DNA from 4 places in the Buttiauxella cochleicola genome. Region 4 is predicted to be linked to each of the others. Evidence: predicted binding sites of a transcription regulator. Region 4 holds the regulator's gene; each other region holds the start of a gene.

Region 1 (4,303 bases), on a different contig from region 4:
CCATTCCACGGTGATCGCTTCCGGGCGGCTGATGTCACCAATCACAACTGGTGGTTTCACGCAGCGTGAACCGTAACTCTGCACCCAGCCGTTTTGGGTGAACACGAAGCCGTCGAGGTGCTCACCGAAGTATTCCACCATGTCGTTACGTTCGGCTTCGCCATGTACCAGTACATCCAGCCCTAAACGCTCCTGTTCAGCAACGGCCTGTTTGATATGTTCTGCGATACCGGTGCGATAGTTGTTGGCGTCAAGATTTCCCTTTTTGAAGTCGAGGCGCAGGCCACGGATTTCGGTTGTTTGCGGGAATGAACCGATGGTGGTGGTCGGCCACGCTGGCAGGTTAAAGCGCTGACGCTGAGCCTGCGCGCGAACGGTGTAGTTGTTCTGGCGTTGGCTGTCTTGAGCCGTAATGGTCGCAAGACGTTTTCCGACTGCCACATTATGTACGCGCTGTGAATGGCGGCGAGCCTGAATTGGCGCACTCCACTCAACCAGTTTTTCTGTGTTACCGCTGTTCAGCGCGTCGGTCAGCAAAGACAACTCGGCACATTTTTGCAGGGCGAAGGCAAACCAGCTCTTCACTTCAGCATCCAGACGCGTTTCAACGCTCAGGTCTATTGGGCTGTGCAGCAGAGAACAGGAAGAGGCGACCCACAATTCGCGTTTGCCGACGATAGCCTGCAATTGCTGGTATTTCTCAGTTAAATCAGCACGCCAGACGTTACGGCCATTAATCACACCGGCCGATAACAGCCAGTTGGCTGGCAGTTGCTGATGCAGCGCGTTGATATCGTCTTTACCATGGACGAAGTCGACGTGCAGACCCTGAACCGGCAGCGCCGTAATGGTGTTCAGGTTTGGCGTCACACCTTCAAAGTAAGTGGTCAGCAACAGTTTAACGTTACCAGCCAGCGCGTCGTAAGCCGGTTTGAACGCATCGAGCCATTCTTGCGGTAACTCCAGCACCATAGCCGGCTCTTCGATCTGCACCCACTCGATACCACGCTTTGCCAGTTCCACCAGCACCTGTTGGTAAACCGGCAGAATATCTTGTAGTAGGCTCAGGCGGTCAAACGGCTCGCCTTTCACTTTGCCAAGCCACAGGTAAGTGACCGGCCCAAGCAACACAGGTTTCACGTTGTGGCCCAGCGCCAGTGCTTCGTCGACCTCATCCAGCAGCTGTGTCCAGGTCAGTTTGAACTGCTGGCCCCGGGTAAACTCCGGCACCATATAGTGGTAGTTGGTGTTAAACCATTTGGTCATTTCTGCTGCGGCGGCTGGCTCACCCGTTGGTGCGCGGCCACGGCCCAGACGGAACAAGGTATCAATATCGACGCTGCCGTCCGCGTTCTGATGACGAGCCGGCACGTTGCCAAGCAGCAAGCTGGTGGTCAGAACGTGGTCGTACCAGGCGAAATCGCCCACCGGTAGCAATTCGACGCCAGCCTGTTGTTGCTGGTCCCAGTGACGGGCACGCAGTTCGCGGCCTACCGCCAGTAATTCTTCCTGAGTGGAGTTGCCCGCCCAGTAACTTTCTTGTGCTTTTTTCAGTTCGCGACGCAGGCCAACACGAGGGAAGCCGAGGGTGTGATTTTTTATCGTCATGTTCTTTCCTCAATATTCATTATTCGACGCATTTAGCCGTCCAGATGTTTACACATCTATAATCAACAGGTACTGTATATTCCTCAAGCGCAATTTGCTCATGCCGAAGTGAAGGACTTTCATGATCGAGATCAAACATCTGCGGACGCTCCAGGCGTTACGAAATTGCGGTTCTTTAGCCGCTGCTGCTGCCGCGTTGCATCAAACCCAATCGGCACTCTCCCATCAATTCAGCGATCTGGAGCAGCGCCTGGGTTTCCGCCTGTTTGTCCGTAAAAGTCAGCCACTACGGTTTACGCCGCAGGGCGAGGTGCTATTGCAACTGGCTGAACAAGTTTTGCCGCAGATAAGCCGTGCGCTTCAGGCTTGCAATGAACCGCACCAGACCCGGCTTCGCATCGCCATCGAATGCCATAGCTGCATTCAGTGGCTGACGCCCGCGCTGGAAAACTTCCACAAAACCTGGCCGCAGGTGGATCTGGATTTCAAATCTGGCGTGACGTTCGACCCGCAGCCTGCTCTGCAACAAAGCGAACTGGATATCGTATTAACGTCCGACATCCTGCCGCGCAGCGGTCTGCATTATTCGCCAATGTTTGATTATGAAGTGCGCCTGGTGCTGGCAACGGATCACCCGCTGGCAAGCAAAACGCGTATTGAGCCGGAAGATTTGAGCAGCGAAACGTTGTTGATTTACCCGGTGCAGCGCCAACGACTCGATATCTGGCGCCATTTCCTGCAACCCGCGGGCGTCAGCCCATCGCTGAAAAGTGTCGATAACACGCTGTTGCTGATTCAGATGGTGTCAGCCCGCATGGGGATTGCTGCGTTGCCACATTGGGTAGTGGAAAATGTTGAGCGCCAGGGTCTGGTCGTAACCAAAACCCTGGGCGAAGGACTGTGGAGCCGGTTGTACGCCGCAGTGCGCGATGGCGAGCAGCGTCAACCGGTGACGGAAGCCTTTATTCGCTCGACGCGTTCACACGCTTGCGAGCATCTGCCGTTTGTGAAGAACGCGGAGCGACCCAATGGCGATGTACCCATAGCGAAGCCATTATCACCGACCCACCAATAATAAAACTCGGCCAGTGAGGCTGTTCTTGCCAGATGGCAAGGTTAACCAGCAGCCCCGCCGGAACATGTACGTTGTTCATGATACCAAGCGTGCCCGCATCCACCTGCGTGGCGCCATAGTTCCACATAAAGTAGCCCAGCCCGGAAGCCACCACGCCAAGCCACACCAGAATGCCCCATTGCAGGTTGGTGGTTGGGAGTTTTTGCGGATTTCCCAGCGCAAACCAGGCCGTTACAGCCACGACTGCCGCGCCGAGGTAGAACCACGAAAATGCGCAACGTTGCGGCATCGGGCGTGTTTCCATCAGCCGTTTGTAACCCACCATACCGATGGCGAAGCAGATGTTTGCCACCTGGACCAGCAGCAGGCCAATCCAGAAGTGATCGCTCACTTTGTCGTAGCGAATAATCGCCGCGCCAATCACCGCAAGTCCGGCACTCAATGCGTAGCCCCAACGTAGCTTGTTGCCGCTGATCAAGTCATAAATCAGCGTAACGTAAAGCGGCGTCATTACCGTAAATAGCAGGAATTCTGAAACGGTGAGGTAGAGATACGCCTGGAAACTAAACAGGTACATCACGCCGAGTTGCAGTGCGCCCACCAGCATATACAGCAACAGAGTTTTCGCGCTGTAGCCTTTAAAGCGCAGGAATGGCAGGAACACTATCGCCGCCAGCCCGACGCGCATCAGCACTGAAAAGTAGCTGTCGACATGCCCGGCAAGGTATTCGCCAATCAGGCTAAAAGAGAAGGCCCACAGAATAGTGGTGATGATCAGTAACGGCACGATGAAGTCTCTACTACGGGAGATTAATGCTTCATTGTAGCGAAGGGAATGTGCAGAAGTTGAACTATTTGGTTGACGAGTGGTGATTAATCCACCACTCGTTTATTACGAATCAGTCTTTGCCGAGGAACATCTTGCGCAGGTAATGCGGAACCGCGTTATCACCGTTGGTGCCGATGACTTCAAGCTCTGGCAGCAAGTCTTTCAGGCGCTGGTGAGCGTTGCCCATGATGCAGCCTTTACCCGCCATGCTCAGCATTTCCGCGTCATTCATGCCGTCACCAAAGGAAATGCAGTCTTTCAGGCCGTAGCCCATCGCTTTGGATACCGCTTCCAGCGCGTGACCTTTCGACACGCCACCCGCCATCACTTCCAGGCAAGTCAGGGTCGAGAAACTCACATTCACGCGGTCGCCCCAGCGAGCGAGCAATGCTTGCTCAAGCGGCAGCAGTTTTTCATGTGAATCACAGGTGAAGAACACTTTGCTGACGCCATCGGCTTCCAGCAAGCCTGGTTCAAACAGGGTGTAATTGAACACCGCTTCTTTAAAATATTTCATCTCTTCCGGGCGGTGGCGGTTCATAAACCACTGGTCGCCACGGTAGACGTTGGTCACGATATCTTGATTAGTATGCACCACACCGAACAAGTCCTGCGCGATGTCGTGGTCGAGATCGTGGCTGAACACCAGGTTGCCGTCAGTATCATGCACACGCGCACCGTTAGAGGTGATCATGTAGGCTTTGATTTCTAGGTTATCGCGAATCTGCCCCACGTCGATATGGTGGCGGCCCGTTGCGAAGACGAAATGAACACCTTCAGCGGTGAGCAAT
Region 2 (4,303 bases), on a different contig from region 4:
TTATCCATCAGGCGATTAATCAGGATTTTCTCAGCGCGGAAGCTGTCACGGCGGTGAATCAAATGCACTTCAGAGGCAATGTTTGCCAGATAAAGGGCTTCTTCAACTGCGGTGTTACCACCGCCGATGACCGCAACTTTTTGATTGCGATAGAAGAAACCATCACAGGTAGCACAGGCAGAAACACCACGACCTTTAAATGCCTCTTCTGAAGGCAGACCCAGGTAACGTGCTGAGGCGCCGGTTGCGATGATCAATGCATCACAGGTGTATTCACCGCTATCACCCGTCAGTCGGAATGGACGATTCTGAAGATCAACTTTAGAAATATGATCGAACAGGATTTCTGTTTCGAATTTGGTCGCATGTTCGTGCATGCGCTCCATCAGAGCCGGGCCAGTCAGGTCGTTTGGATCACCCGGCCAGTTCTCGACTTCGGTCGTAGTGGTCAACTGGCCACCTTTTTCCATTCCGGTAATCAGAACGGGTTTGAGGTTGGCGCGTGCCGCGTAGACTGCTGCGGTGTAGCCCGCAGGGCCGGAGCCAAGAATTAGCAATTTACTGTGTTTAGCGGTGCCCATGAGATCCTCATTGTTCGTTGGCAGACAATCGAGGGATTGTAGGGAATTTGGCGGGTTAAAAAAAGGGTGCAGCGATTTTGTTAACTATATGTGCAATAGCTGTGCTCAATCAGCCGTAGAACAATTCACTGAAAGCGCATAAAAATCCACCTGATCAGGGTAATTAGTCACGTAGGTAAAGTGATGAATAATCGTCAAGTGCCCCGGATATATGGCACGTTCCACTAAATTTCGATGTTTTGCTTTGACAATCCGCTAAGCATTTGCGAAAACATTCGAGGAAGAAAAACATTTGGTATGAGAGCTGTAAAATAATCACGCATACCTGATGCAATTTTACCGGGTTATTGAAATCTACTCATGGCGTGGACAGACGCCATGAGTGATGTCGATGGCGGCCATTGGGCACCGGTCTTCTCACGTACACTCGGAACATTGACGTTGCCCGGGTTATGGCAGGTGAAGGAAGGAACACAGAGAGACAATAATAATGGTAGATAGTAAGAAGCGCCCTGGCAAAGATCTCGACCGCATCGATCGTAACATTCTAAACGAGCTGCAGAAGGATGGACGTATTTCCAACGTCGAGCTTTCGAAGCGAGTAGGGCTTTCACCGACTCCGTGCCTTGAGCGCGTGCGTCGCCTGGAACGACAGGGTTTCATTCAGGGCTACACAGCTCTGCTGAACCCGCATTATCTGGATGCATCACTTCTGGTTTTTGTTGAGATTACTCTGAATCGTGGCGCACCGGATGTGTTTGAGCAATTTAACGCCGCAGTTCAAAAACTTGAAGAAATTCAAGAATGTCATTTGGTATCCGGCGATTTCGACTACCTGTTGAAAACCCGCGTGCCTGATATGTCAGCGTACCGCAAATTACTAGGCGAAACCTTGTTGCGACTGCCGGGTGTGAACGATACCCGTACCTATGTGGTCATGGAAGAGGTCAAACAGAGCAATCGTCTGGTTATTAAGACCCGTTAACACGGGCCAGGTGCAAAATCTGCGTATTTTGGTTACACTCCTGGTAATTCATACAGCAACAGTGCCGGGAATGCCCGGCACTGTTGCTCTCCATAGTTATTAAGGACCTGGAGAGTCTTACTTGAGCCAGGAATACACCGAAGAAAAAGAAGTTACATTGAGGAAACTCAGCAGCGGGCGTCGGGCATTAGAAGCCTTACTGCTCCTTGTTGCCATTTTTGCCGTCTATTTGATGGTAGCGCTGCTTAGTTTTAATCCTTCCGATCCCAGTTGGTCACAAACCGCATGGCATGAACCTATCCATAATTTAGGTGGGATGCCTGGCGCGTGGTTGGCCGATACACTGTTGTTTATTTTTGGCGTAATGGCCTACACCATCCCGGTTATCATTATCGGTGCGTGTTGGTTTACTTTCCGCAATCGGGATAACGAAGAGTTTATTGATTATTTTGCCGTTTCCTTACGCCTGATAGGCGTGTTGGCTATGGTTCTTACCGCCTGTGGCCTTGCTGCGATTAACGCCGATGATATTTGGTATTTTGCCTCTGGCGGGGTAATTGGTAGCTTGCTGAGCACTGCCATGATGCCATTGCTCAACAGCAGTGGCGGCACTATTGCGCTTTTGTGCGTGTGGGCGGCAGGGTTAACGTTGTTTACTGGTTGGTCTTGGGTCGGGATCGCTGAGAAAATTGGTAGCGCGACTTTAAGCGTGCTGACGTTTGCCAGCAACCGCACTCGCCGGGATAACACCTGGCAGGATGATGATTACGACGAAGAAGAACATGATGAAGAACACGCACCAGCAGTAGAAAAGCGTGAGTCTCGTCGTGCGCGTATTTTGCGTGGCGCATTGGCTCGCAAGCAGCGCATTTCAGAAAAATTCGCCAATCCAAATGCACGCAAAACAGATTCAGCGCTGTTTTCTGGCAAGCGTATGGATGATGCCGAAGATGATGTTTTGTTCTCGCCAAATAAAGCTACGCAGTCTGAGGATGACGTACTTTTCTCTGGTAATAAAGCAACACTGTCGGAAAACGATGAGTACGATCCGTTATTACATGGGCAATCTATCGTTGCGCCGGTCGCTGCTGCTGCCGCTATGGCGAACCCAGCATACGCCGCCCCGGTGATGCCAACAGCAACCGTGCCTCCTGTCGCTACACCTGCGCCGGAAGTAGTAGAGACTCCTGCAATTGCCTGGGAACCAGCACCGACTACTGTGACGCCTGAGCCAGTGCTTGCGCCGACACCTGAAAGTTATCACGCGCCTCGTGCCGCTGAACAATACAGCCCTCAACAGGTGACCAGCCATTGGGCAGAGCCAGAAATAGTTCAGCCTGTTGTTGAACAAGCTGTTGTTGCACAAGCTCCAGTTCAGCCAATTTATTACGACCCCACCCCAGCACAACCAATTGTTGAGCCTGAGCCTGTAGAAGAGGTAAAGCCAGCCGTTCGTCCGCCTATCTATCATTTTGAAGAAGTAGAAGCCAAACGTGCTCGTGAGCGTGAACAACTGGCGGCCTGGTATCAACCGGTTAGTGAGCCGAAACCCGATCCTTATGGGTATGACAGCTCCCCGGCATTTGCATCAACATCTGTACCGGATTCTTCACGCTTTGAAGCGCCAGCTATTCCTCAGGGCTTCTCTGGCGTTGTGCCTGAGGTTACTGTCGTAGCGGCTCCCCCTGTTCCTCAGGGTGTCAAAGATGCGGCAAAAGCTGCCAGTGCTGTGGCTGCCTTTAGCCCGGTATTCAGCATTGCCAGTGATGCGCCACGTCCGCAGACAAAAGAGGGGATTGGCCCGCAGTTGCCACGCCCAAATCGTGTGCGTGTACCGACTCGCCGTGAACTCGCCTCTTATGGAATTAAGTTACCGTCTCAGCGTATGGCTGAAGAAGAAGCGCGTCGCCAGAATGGTATGGATATTGAAGACGACTATGCTGACGATGACGCAGAAATAGAACAGCATGAGCTTGGGCGTCAGTTCGCAGCCCAACAGCAGCAGCGTTATGGCGAAGAGTATGAAGACAACTCTTTGCAGCAGGATGCGGATGAGGCCGAGCAGGCAGAATTGGCGCGTCAGTTTGCTGCCCAGCAGCAACAGCGTTATTCAGCACCTCAGCAGCAACCGAATCAGCAGCCAGCGAGTCAACAACAGCCAAACAATGTACCGTTCTCACTGGATGATTTTGATTTCTCACCAATGAAAACGCTAGTAAACGAGGGGCCAGGCGAACCGATATTTACGCCGAGTCACATTGAAGAGGCTGTGCCTGTTCAGCAGCCGCAAAGCTGGCAGCCTGCACCGCCGCCGCAACACAATGTGCAACAGCCGCCAGCACCTTCTGCACCCGTAGCGGCGCCACAGGCGCAGATTCATGAAAGTTTGATCCATCCTTTCCTGATGCGTAATGGTGACGATCGCCCATTGCAGCGCCCAACCACGCCGTTGCCATCTCTGGACTTGCTGACTTCGCCACCTGCGGAAGTTGAGCCAGTAGATACCTTTGCTCTTGAGCAAATGGCGCGTCTGGTTGAAGCTCGTCTTGCGGATTATCGTATTAAAGCCGATGTGGTGGATTACTCTCCAGGTCCGGTAATCACGCGCTTTGAACTTGATTTAGCGCCGGGTGTTAAAGCTGCGCGGATTTCTAACCTGTCTCGTGACCTTGCGCGTTCGTTGTCGACTGTCGCGGTGCGTGTTGTAGAGGTTATTCCGGGTAAACCGTACGTGGGC
Region 3 (4,303 bases), on a different contig from region 4:
GAACAGTGCCAAAAAGCTGATTACGGGCGCTGGTTTGCAATGAGAATCGTGAAATTGCAGCGAGTAGACTATCGAGTGGTAGCGCGTCATCACGCAGCACATCAAAGGCTTTTTGTTGGATTTGCGCGAGCAGTTCATACAGTTGGATAAGACGTTCACCATAACGTGTAAGTATCGCGCCGCCACCGCCTTTACCGCCTGTTGCTCGTTCAACTAATGTCTCATCGCTTAACTGATTCATCTCATTGATGGCATCCCAGGCACTTTTGTAGCTGATGCCTGCAAGCTTCGCACCCTGGCTAATTGAGCCGGTATGTTGTATTTGTTTAAGTAGCGCGATACGACGTGGATCGGCGAACAGCCGATGCTGGAGTTTCAGCGTCAGTAAAATTTCAGCTTGCATAACCGCTCCGTAATAAGGAAAACGCCATTTTCCCCTATTGCGCGGGGTTGGGCAAATCGCACAAAAGGAGAGTGCGTTTTTCTGTCAGGTCGTTAGAATAGCCGTTCTCACTTTTGTTGGAGGCATCCATGTTAGAGTTATTGAAAAGCTTGGTGTTTGCCGTGGTCATGGTGCCAATCGTTATGGCGGTGATCCTCGGACTTATCTATGGATTGGGTGAAGTCTTTAACGTCTTCTCAAAAGTCGGTCACAACGACCAACCGAAACAAAACCATTGATTCTCTAACGCCCGCTGATGCGGGCGTTTTCTTTAGAAGTTTAGCAGCGGTAGTACCGCCGGTATCTGCGATAGCAGGTACAACACCAGCCCGATTGATCCCCCAACTAGCGTGCCGTTAATGCGGATAAACTGTAAATCCTTGCCGATATTCAGCTCGATTTGCCGCGACATATCCTGGGCATCCCAGCTTTTCACCGTATCGCTAATATGGCGAGTCAGGAACGTAGCAAACTCAGGGGCAATCTTTTGTACTGCCTGCTCCAGATGCTCGTTTAATGAAGCGCGTAACGCGCTGTCAGCAACTAGCGTTTCCCCAAGCCATTGTCCAGCCTCAGCAATTCGCTGTTTCACACGCGAGTCCTCAGCATTAACATCAACCTTCAGCCATTGCCGCAAATCGCCCCAAAGTTCGCCCAGATAGCGGTTAAACGCCTCATCCTCTTTCAAATAACTCTTGATGCTGTCTGCTTTTTCCGCCATCTGCGGCGAGTGCTTAAGATTCTCGATAAGCTTTAATGTAGCGCGGTCGAATGCCTGGCGAATCTGATGGCCCTGATCGTGGCTGACATCATCGAGAAACGAGTTCACCGCATTGGAAACCAACTGGGCGCTATGTTCCCCCAGCCATTCTGTCGGCAGAATGCTGGCTTTACGTGGGTGCTCCGTTTCCAGCCAGCGCACAATCTGGTGGGCAATAAACACCCGCGTACTGTCACGCTTAATCAGCGTGAGCATTTGAGCAATCACGGCGTCGAGCAATTCCTGATGGCGGTTATTTTTGGTCAGACTTTCCAGCAGCAGAGCACTTGAATGCGTTAAATCGACTTTATCAATTGCCTTATGTACCGCCTGGCGGATTAAACGCTGAATACGCGCATCGTCTGTTAAGTCCAAAAACGCGCTCATCACTTGCAGCAAATGCTGCCCAACGCGCTGCGCATTGTCGGGCTTGCTGAACCACTGGCCAATCATATGCGCCGGTTCATGGCGGCGAATCAGCGCTATGAGTGATTGAGTATCAAGAAACTTTTCCTGCACAAAGATGCCCAGGTTTTCACCAATGCGGTCTTTGTTACGAGGAATAATTGCCGTATGGCGGGAAATAAAAGGAATCGGCACGCGATGAAACAACGCGGTAACGGCAAACCAGTCAGCGAGTGCACCGACCATAGCAGCTTCAGCAATCGCTTTTAAGCCGCTAACCCAGAATCCCGGTGGCAAAAAGAGGGTTATCACAAAAGTCACAGCCGCAATCAGCAGCAAGGAAAGCGCAAGGCGCTTGGTGCGTTTCAGTTCAGTCATTTTCTCCATCAACTAAGCATAGAACGGTGAGGACTGAAGCGGTAGGGCAAATTTGGGGTGAGATTCATCTCGATCGATTTCGATTAACTAAATTTCCCACCTCTTCAAATTGTTATAAAAATCTTTTTGCAAGCGACTTGCCTGGTGCGCTCATTTAACGATACTGTATATATATACAGTTATTCTTGTTGGGGGATTATATGGCAGCGCTGACTCTTTTTGTTTTTGGTTTATCAGCAAGTGATGGAGCATAACCATGGGCGCCTTTCCATCACCGGCGCAGGATTATGCCGAGCAGAGCATTAATCTTCATGACTTGCTGGTTAAACACCCTACAGCCACGTATTTCGTGCGTGCTTCGGATGATTCGATGATCAACGGTGGAATCGGTAAGGATGATTTACTGGTGGTCGATAGCGCTAAGACGGCGGTGCATAACAATATTGTGATTGCAGCAATCAATGGCGAATTTATTGTCAGGCAGTTACAGCTTCGGCCGGTGATTCAGTTAATGCCACTCAATCGTGCCTACAAACCTACCTTTATCGGAACCGATGAAGGGCTTGAGATATTTGGTGTCGTCACTTTCATTGTGAAATCGGCGAGTGAATGATGTTTGCTCTGGTGGACGTGAATAGTTTTTACGCGAGCTGTGAAGCTATCTTTCGGCCCGACCTGAAAGGCAAGCCAGTGGTTGTGCTAAGTAACAATGATGGCTGCATTATTGCGCGTAATGCCGAGGCTAAAAACTGTGGTGTGCAAATGGGAGGGCCGTATTTCAAGCAGAAGGATCTTTTCCGGCAAAAAGGTGTCGTTGCCTTCAGCAGTAATTACGAACTCTACGCCGATATGTCTTATCGGGTGATGACGACGCTGGAGGAAATATGCCCGCGTGTTGAGGTTTACTCCATTGATGAAGCTTTTTGCGATCTTTCTGGGGTGCGAAATTGTCGCAATCTGAAAGAATTTGGCCGGGAGATTCGTGACGTTCTTTTGCAACGCACGCATTTAACAGTGGGCGTGGGAATAGCCCAGACAAAAACTTTGGCGAAGCTTGCGAACCACGCAGCGAAAAAGTGGCCGCTAGAATCGGGTGGTGTTGTTGATCTGTCTGGTCGCGAGCGGCAACGCCAATTAATGGCGGCGTTTCCTGTTAGTGAAGTCTGGGGAATTGGTCGCCGAATCAGTAAAAAGCTTGATGCCATGGGTATTAAAACCACACTACAGCTGGCGGATGCGGATATTCGTTTTATTCGTAAACACTTTACTGTTGTGCTGGAGCGTACGGTACGTGAACTGCGCGGTGAATCTTGCCTGGGGTTTGAAGAGTTTGCGCCGACAAAACAGGAAATTATTTGCTCTCGCTCCTTTGGCGAGCGGCTTACCGAGTACGAACATATGCGTCAGGCTATTTGTAGTTATGCGGCACGCGCCGCAGAAAAACTCAGAGCTGAGCACCAGTATTGCCGACATATTTCTGCCTTCGTCAAAACATCACCTTTCTCTGCGAATGAACCCTACTATGGCAACCAGGCGATGGTGAAATTGCTGACACCTACGCAGGATAGTCGAGATATTATCGCTGCCGCCACGCGCTGCCTGGAAGCTATCTGGAGAAGTGGCCAGCATTATCAAAAAGGCGGGGTTATGCTGGGCGATTTTTTTAGCCAGGGCATCGCGCAACTTACTCTGTTTGATGAAAACCCACCACGGGCCAACAGCGAAATGCTGATGCAGGTGATAGACGGCATTAATCAGAAGAAAGGTAAAGGGACTATCTATTTTGCAGGGCAGGGGATTGAGCAGCCATGGCAGATGAAAAGAGCGATGTTGTCACCGCGTTATACGACTCGAGCTTCAGATGTATTGAGGGTGTAATAAAGGGCGAGAAAGTGGCTGGAAAGTTTCCCTTAGCTCAAAATACAGACATAAAAAAGCAGCCATAATAGGCTGCTTTCTAAGAGGTTGCTGGTCGGCACGGAGAGATTCGAACTCTCGACCCTCGCCACCCCATGACGATGCGCTACCAGGCTGCGCTACGTGCCGAAGCATAAAAAATAATACTACTTATCTGGCGATCGTTTGCAAGACGGCTTATTGCTAACTGTTTCATAAATATACAATCAGTTGGCAATAAAGCGCTTCTCATCAGTTAGCACTTGCAGCAATAACCCAAGTTGAGGCTTGGTTTCTTTGATGCTTTCGCCTTTCAAATCGTACATCCGGTAGTTGCCATTGTTATCAAGCACCAGCGTCATGGTCGGCAAAGTAATTGCAAGACTGTTGTTATCAGCACCAACTACCCAGTTATTACGGCG
Region 4 (4,303 bases):
CCTGCATTGTTAATACGCACCATCAGTTCGGCAGCAATTTCATTAACCGTTGGCGTTAACCATGCCGGGCGGATGGCCTCAATCGGGTCGATTGAATCACGCCACTCAGGCACTCGCTGGTTGAGGAATGTCATCAACGGCATTGGTTCGCCGAAGTTAACATAGCCCTGGCCGAGGTTACGCAGCTTGCTCAGCCCACGTACCATCTGCATGAAGCTTTCTTTTTCTTTAGTCGCACCGCGCAGTTCTTTCGCGTAAGTCCCCACTTCCATTACATGCTCGTAGCCAATGTAAATCGGCACCAATGTAATTGGACGTGTACCGCCGCGCAGCATGGCCTGAATGGTCATCGACAGCGTGCCGGTTTTCGGGTCTAGCAAACGGCCGGTACGAGAACGGCCACCTTCCACAAAGTATTCAACGGAATAGCCACGGCTGAACAGCTCGCCAAGATATTCACGGAACACGGTGGAGTAGAGTTTGCTGCCCTTAAAGGTACGGCGAATAAAGAACGCGCCCAGGCGGCGGAAAATCGGGCCGGCTGGCCAGAAATTCAGGTTGATACCCGCTGCAATGTGCGGAGGAACCAGCCCCTGGTGATAGAGCACGTAAGACAGAAGCATGTAGTCCATGTGGCTGCGGTGGCAGGGCACATAGACAATCTCATGGCCGTCATGAGCCAGTTGGCGAACGCGTTCAGCATTGTGAACGTTAATGCCCTGGTACAAACGGTTCCACGTCAGACCTAATACGCGGTCGGTCAAACGAACGGCTTCATAAGAGAAGTTCGCCGCAATCTCTTCCATCAAGGCAACAGCATTTTGCTGCGCTTTTTCATGGGAGATTTTCTTGCTGCGCGCTTCATCTTCTACTGCACGGGCAATAGCTTTTGAAGCCAAAAGCTTATTGAACAGATCCTGACGTACCGGCAGACGCGGGCCAACAGTCGCTAAGCGCTGGCGAGCAAAGTGCATACGCGCCACGCGTGCCAGTTTTTGGGCGATTTTTTTGTCTGTACCGTGATCGGTTGCCATCTGGCGCAGCGAAACAGGTGCAGAGAACCGCACAAAGCTGTCGCGCCCAAGCCAGGAGACTGCGAAGAATTTCTGAATGCCGTTAAGCATCTTCAGTGGCGGGTTAACTTCGCCTTTTTCGCGACCCGGAGAGCGGCCAAACATCACCGATACCGGCACCATCTGCACATCCAGATTTGGATTGCTGCGGTGCAAGTCGAGATAATCATGGAACAGCTTGATCGACTCTTCTTTTGGCGTGTAATAAGTGAACACACGCGGGCCGCCATGGATAAAGACATAGCGCGGCAATACCGCACCGTCGATCTCTAACGGCTCGAGAGGGTCGGGCAAGTTGTGCGCGAGGCATTGCGCGCGCAGGGTTAATAAGTCCGCCTTTGAGTTATAAGGCAGAACGTACATTATTGGGCGTGTGGGATCTAAGCCCAGTTCGGCCTGTGGATCTGCCGGAATGGACTTGCTCTTTACCAGAACGCCTAATGGTAAATTAAGTAATTTGTAGTAGATTCTTGGCCAGCCTGACATAAACGATGTAAAGCCTCAGGTTAATGATGCAAATTCGCCGCAAGAATATCAGAATCTCACCCAGATTTCTGTGGCGTTATAATTTTGACAAGCATTGATGCAAATAATTTGAAAAGGTTTCCTAAAATGGCGAGCAGTACCACTGGACTTACCCGTATCATCAAAGCCGCAGGCTACTCATGGAAAGGGCTCAAAGCAGCCTGGATCAACGAAGCAGCTTTCCGCCAGGAAGGCGTTTCTGCTGTTATCGCCATTGCCATCGCATGTTGGTTAGATGTCGATCCCATTACCCGCATTCTACTTATCGGCTCAGTCGTGCTGGTCATGATTGTCGAGATCCTCAATAGCGCTATTGAGGCACTTGTCGACCGTGTTGGCACTGATTATCACGAGCTTTCAGGACGCGCCAAAGATATGGGCTCGGCCGCTGTATTAATTTCAATTATCCTCGCAGTAATTACCTGGGTCACGCTGCTTTGGTCGCATTTGCGGTGATCTTTCCAGAATAGTTAAGTGCCTGGTTTTTTGCTTAATTTGTGGTTCCAAATTGACCTTTGACTGTATATACTCACAGCATAACTGTATAAACACCCAGGGGGCGGAATGAAAGCGTTAACTACCAGGCAGCAAGAGGTGTTTGATCTTATTCGGGATCATATCAGCCAGACCGGCATGCCACCGACTCGTGCCGAGATTGCTCAACGTCTGGGGTTCCGTTCTCCGAACGCCGCTGAAGAGCATTTAAAAGCACTTGCCCGTAAAGGTGTGCTTGAAATTGTTTCTGGTGCATCCCGTGGTATCCGCCTGTTGGTGGAAGAAGTGACTGGTATTCCACTGGTTGGGCGTGTTGCTGCAGGTGAGCCACTCCTGGCACAGCAACATATCGAAGGCCATTACCAGGTTGATCCTTCACTGTTCAAACCAAATGCCGACTTCTTGCTGCGCGTCAGCGGTATGTCAATGAAAGACATCGGCATTATGGATGGCGACCTGCTTGCGGTTCATAAAACTCAGGATGTGCGTAATGGCCAGGTTGTTGTCGCGCGTATCGATGATGAAGTTACCGTTAAGCGCTTAAAACAACAGGGCAATACAGTTCATCTGCTGCCAGAAAACAGTGAGTTTGAACCGATCGTGGTAGACCTGCGCGAGCATAACTTCTCAATTGAAGGGCTGGCTGTTGGGGTTATTCGCAACGGCGACTGGCTGTAAAATCTCTTTAGGTGATGCGCATTTAGAATGCGCATCACTGCCTTAATTCTCTTTGATCTCCTTCAGGAGAGGTCATGCAATTATTCTCCACAGCGGATCGTGCGCTCTGGCGCCTCGCTTTACCCATGATTTTCTCCAACATTACTGTTCCGCTGCTTGGCCTTGTCGATACGGCTGTGATTGGTCATCTGGATAGTCCTGTTTACTTGGGCGGTGTTGCCATTGGTGCGACAGCAACCAGCTTCCTGTTTATGTTGCTGCTGTTTTTACGAATGAGTACCACAGGCTTAACTGCTCAGGCTTTTGGCGCCAATAATCCCTCAGCGTTAGCTCGTGCACTGGTGCAACCACTATTGCTGGCACTTGGGGCAGGGGTGGCAATTGTCTTACTGCGCGATCCCCTCATTTCACTCGCTTTACAAATTGTTGGTGGCAATCAGGATGTGCTCGTACAAGCACAACGCTTTCTTGAAATCCGCTGGCTAAGTGCGCCAGCCTCGCTTGCCAACCTGGTTCTACTAGGATGGTTGTTAGGGGTTCAATACGCACGAGCTCCGGTTATCTTGCTGGTAGTCGGCAATGTTCTGAATATCGTACTGGATGTGTGGCTGGTTATGGGGTTGCACCTTGATGTTCAAGGGGCGGCACTTGCGACTGTCACTGCTGAATACGCGACATTTTTCATCGGATTGCTGATGGTGAAGAAGGTTATGGGCATGCGTGGTATCAGCTTTGAGATGATTAAGCAGTCCTGGCGTGGCAATGTTCGGCGCTTACTGGCGCTCAATCGGGACATCATGTTGCGCTCGTTATTACTGCAAGTGTGCTTTGCATCAGTGACCATCTTTGGTGCGCGCTTAGGTAGCGAAATTGTCGCCGTCAATGCGGTATTAATGACGCTTCTGACGTTTACCGCTTATGCGCTTGATGGTTTTGCCTATGCCGTTGAAGCCCATTCCGGGCAAGCTTATGGCGCAAAGAATCGCGGCCAACTACTCGAGGTTTGGGGTGCTGCCTGTCGCCAGGCGGGTTTAGTCGCGCTCATGTTTGCCGTGGTGTATGCCCTATTTGGCGAGCAAATTGTTTCTCTTCTGACGTCCATTCCCCAATTACAGCTACAGGCCGATCGCTATCTCCACTGGCAGATTGTATTACCCGTAGTCGGTGTCTGGTGCTACTTGCTGGATGGGATGTTTATTGGCGCGACAAGGGGAGCTGAGATGCGTAATAGCATGGCGGTTGCCGCTGTTGGTTTCGGGCTAACGCTCTTCACGGTTCCGTATTTAGGCAACCACGGGTTATGGCTTTCTGTGGCGGTATTCCTTGCTCTGCGGGGGCTGGCGTTAGGTTGGATTTGGCGTCGTCACTGGCAGCAAAATAGCTGGTTTAACAACGTACAAAGTTAAGCCGTATGGTTAAAGATTCTTAGTTTTCTCCGTACCACCATATCCTTGACTACAATTATTATCACGTCCAGCAGATAGAGTGGTGTTGGCCAAATGGCAGCACATTGGACGTTGGTAATTTTTTAG

What was found. Region 4 encodes LexA, which represses DNA repair genes until DNA is damaged. Its sites were predicted from a motif close to TNCTGTATGTACATACAGNA; they were not measured.
Region 1: metR (HTH-type transcriptional regulator MetR) is a predicted target of LexA. The motif match lies at 1,679-1,698, and genes of this name have one in related genera.
Region 2: LVQ79_RS11360 (DNA translocase FtsK 4TM domain-containing protein) is a predicted target of LexA. The motif match lies at 1,605-1,624, and genes of this name have one in related genera.
Region 3: umuD (translesion error-prone DNA polymerase V autoproteolytic subunit) is a predicted target of LexA. The motif match lies at 2,147-2,166, and genes of this name have one in related genera.

What each region holds. Positions count from the first base shown of each region.
Region 1 is NZ_JAJSOU010000025.1:7,091-11,393, reverse strand. Features, by position in the region: gene metE (5-methyltetrahydropteroyltriglutamate--homocysteine S-methyltransferase) at 1-1,608, opposite strand, end outside; gene metR (HTH-type transcriptional regulator MetR) at 1,730-2,683, shown strand; gene LVQ79_RS21510 (carboxylate/amino acid/amine transporter) at 2,571-3,470, opposite strand; gene yigL (sugar/pyridoxal phosphate phosphatase YigL) at 3,583-4,303, opposite strand, start outside.
Region 2 is NZ_JAJSOU010000007.1:87,633-91,935, reverse strand. Features, by position in the region: gene trxB (thioredoxin-disulfide reductase) at 1-581, opposite strand, end outside; gene lrp (leucine-responsive transcriptional regulator Lrp) at 1,072-1,566, shown strand; gene LVQ79_RS11360 (DNA translocase FtsK 4TM domain-containing protein) at 1,688-4,303, shown strand, end outside.
Region 3 is NZ_JAJSOU010000026.1:21,326-25,628, reverse strand. Features, by position in the region: gene modE (molybdenum-dependent transcriptional regulator) at 1-403, opposite strand, end outside; gene LVQ79_RS21795 (AcrZ family multidrug efflux pump-associated protein) at 532-681, shown strand; gene LVQ79_RS21790 (DUF445 domain-containing protein) at 714-1,994, opposite strand; gene umuD (translesion error-prone DNA polymerase V autoproteolytic subunit) at 2,242-2,598, shown strand; gene LVQ79_RS21780 (Y-family DNA polymerase) at 2,598-3,863, shown strand; tRNA gene LVQ79_RS21775 (tRNA-Pro) at 3,955-4,031, opposite strand; gene yejM (LPS biosynthesis-modulating metalloenzyme YejM) at 4,109-4,303, opposite strand, start outside.
Region 4 is NZ_JAJSOU010000009.1:38,199-42,501, forward strand. Features, by position in the region: gene plsB (glycerol-3-phosphate 1-O-acyltransferase PlsB) at 1-1,559, opposite strand, end outside; gene LVQ79_RS13460 (diacylglycerol kinase) at 1,686-2,054, shown strand; gene lexA (transcriptional repressor LexA) at 2,163-2,771, shown strand; gene dinF (MATE family efflux transporter DinF) at 2,846-4,177, shown strand.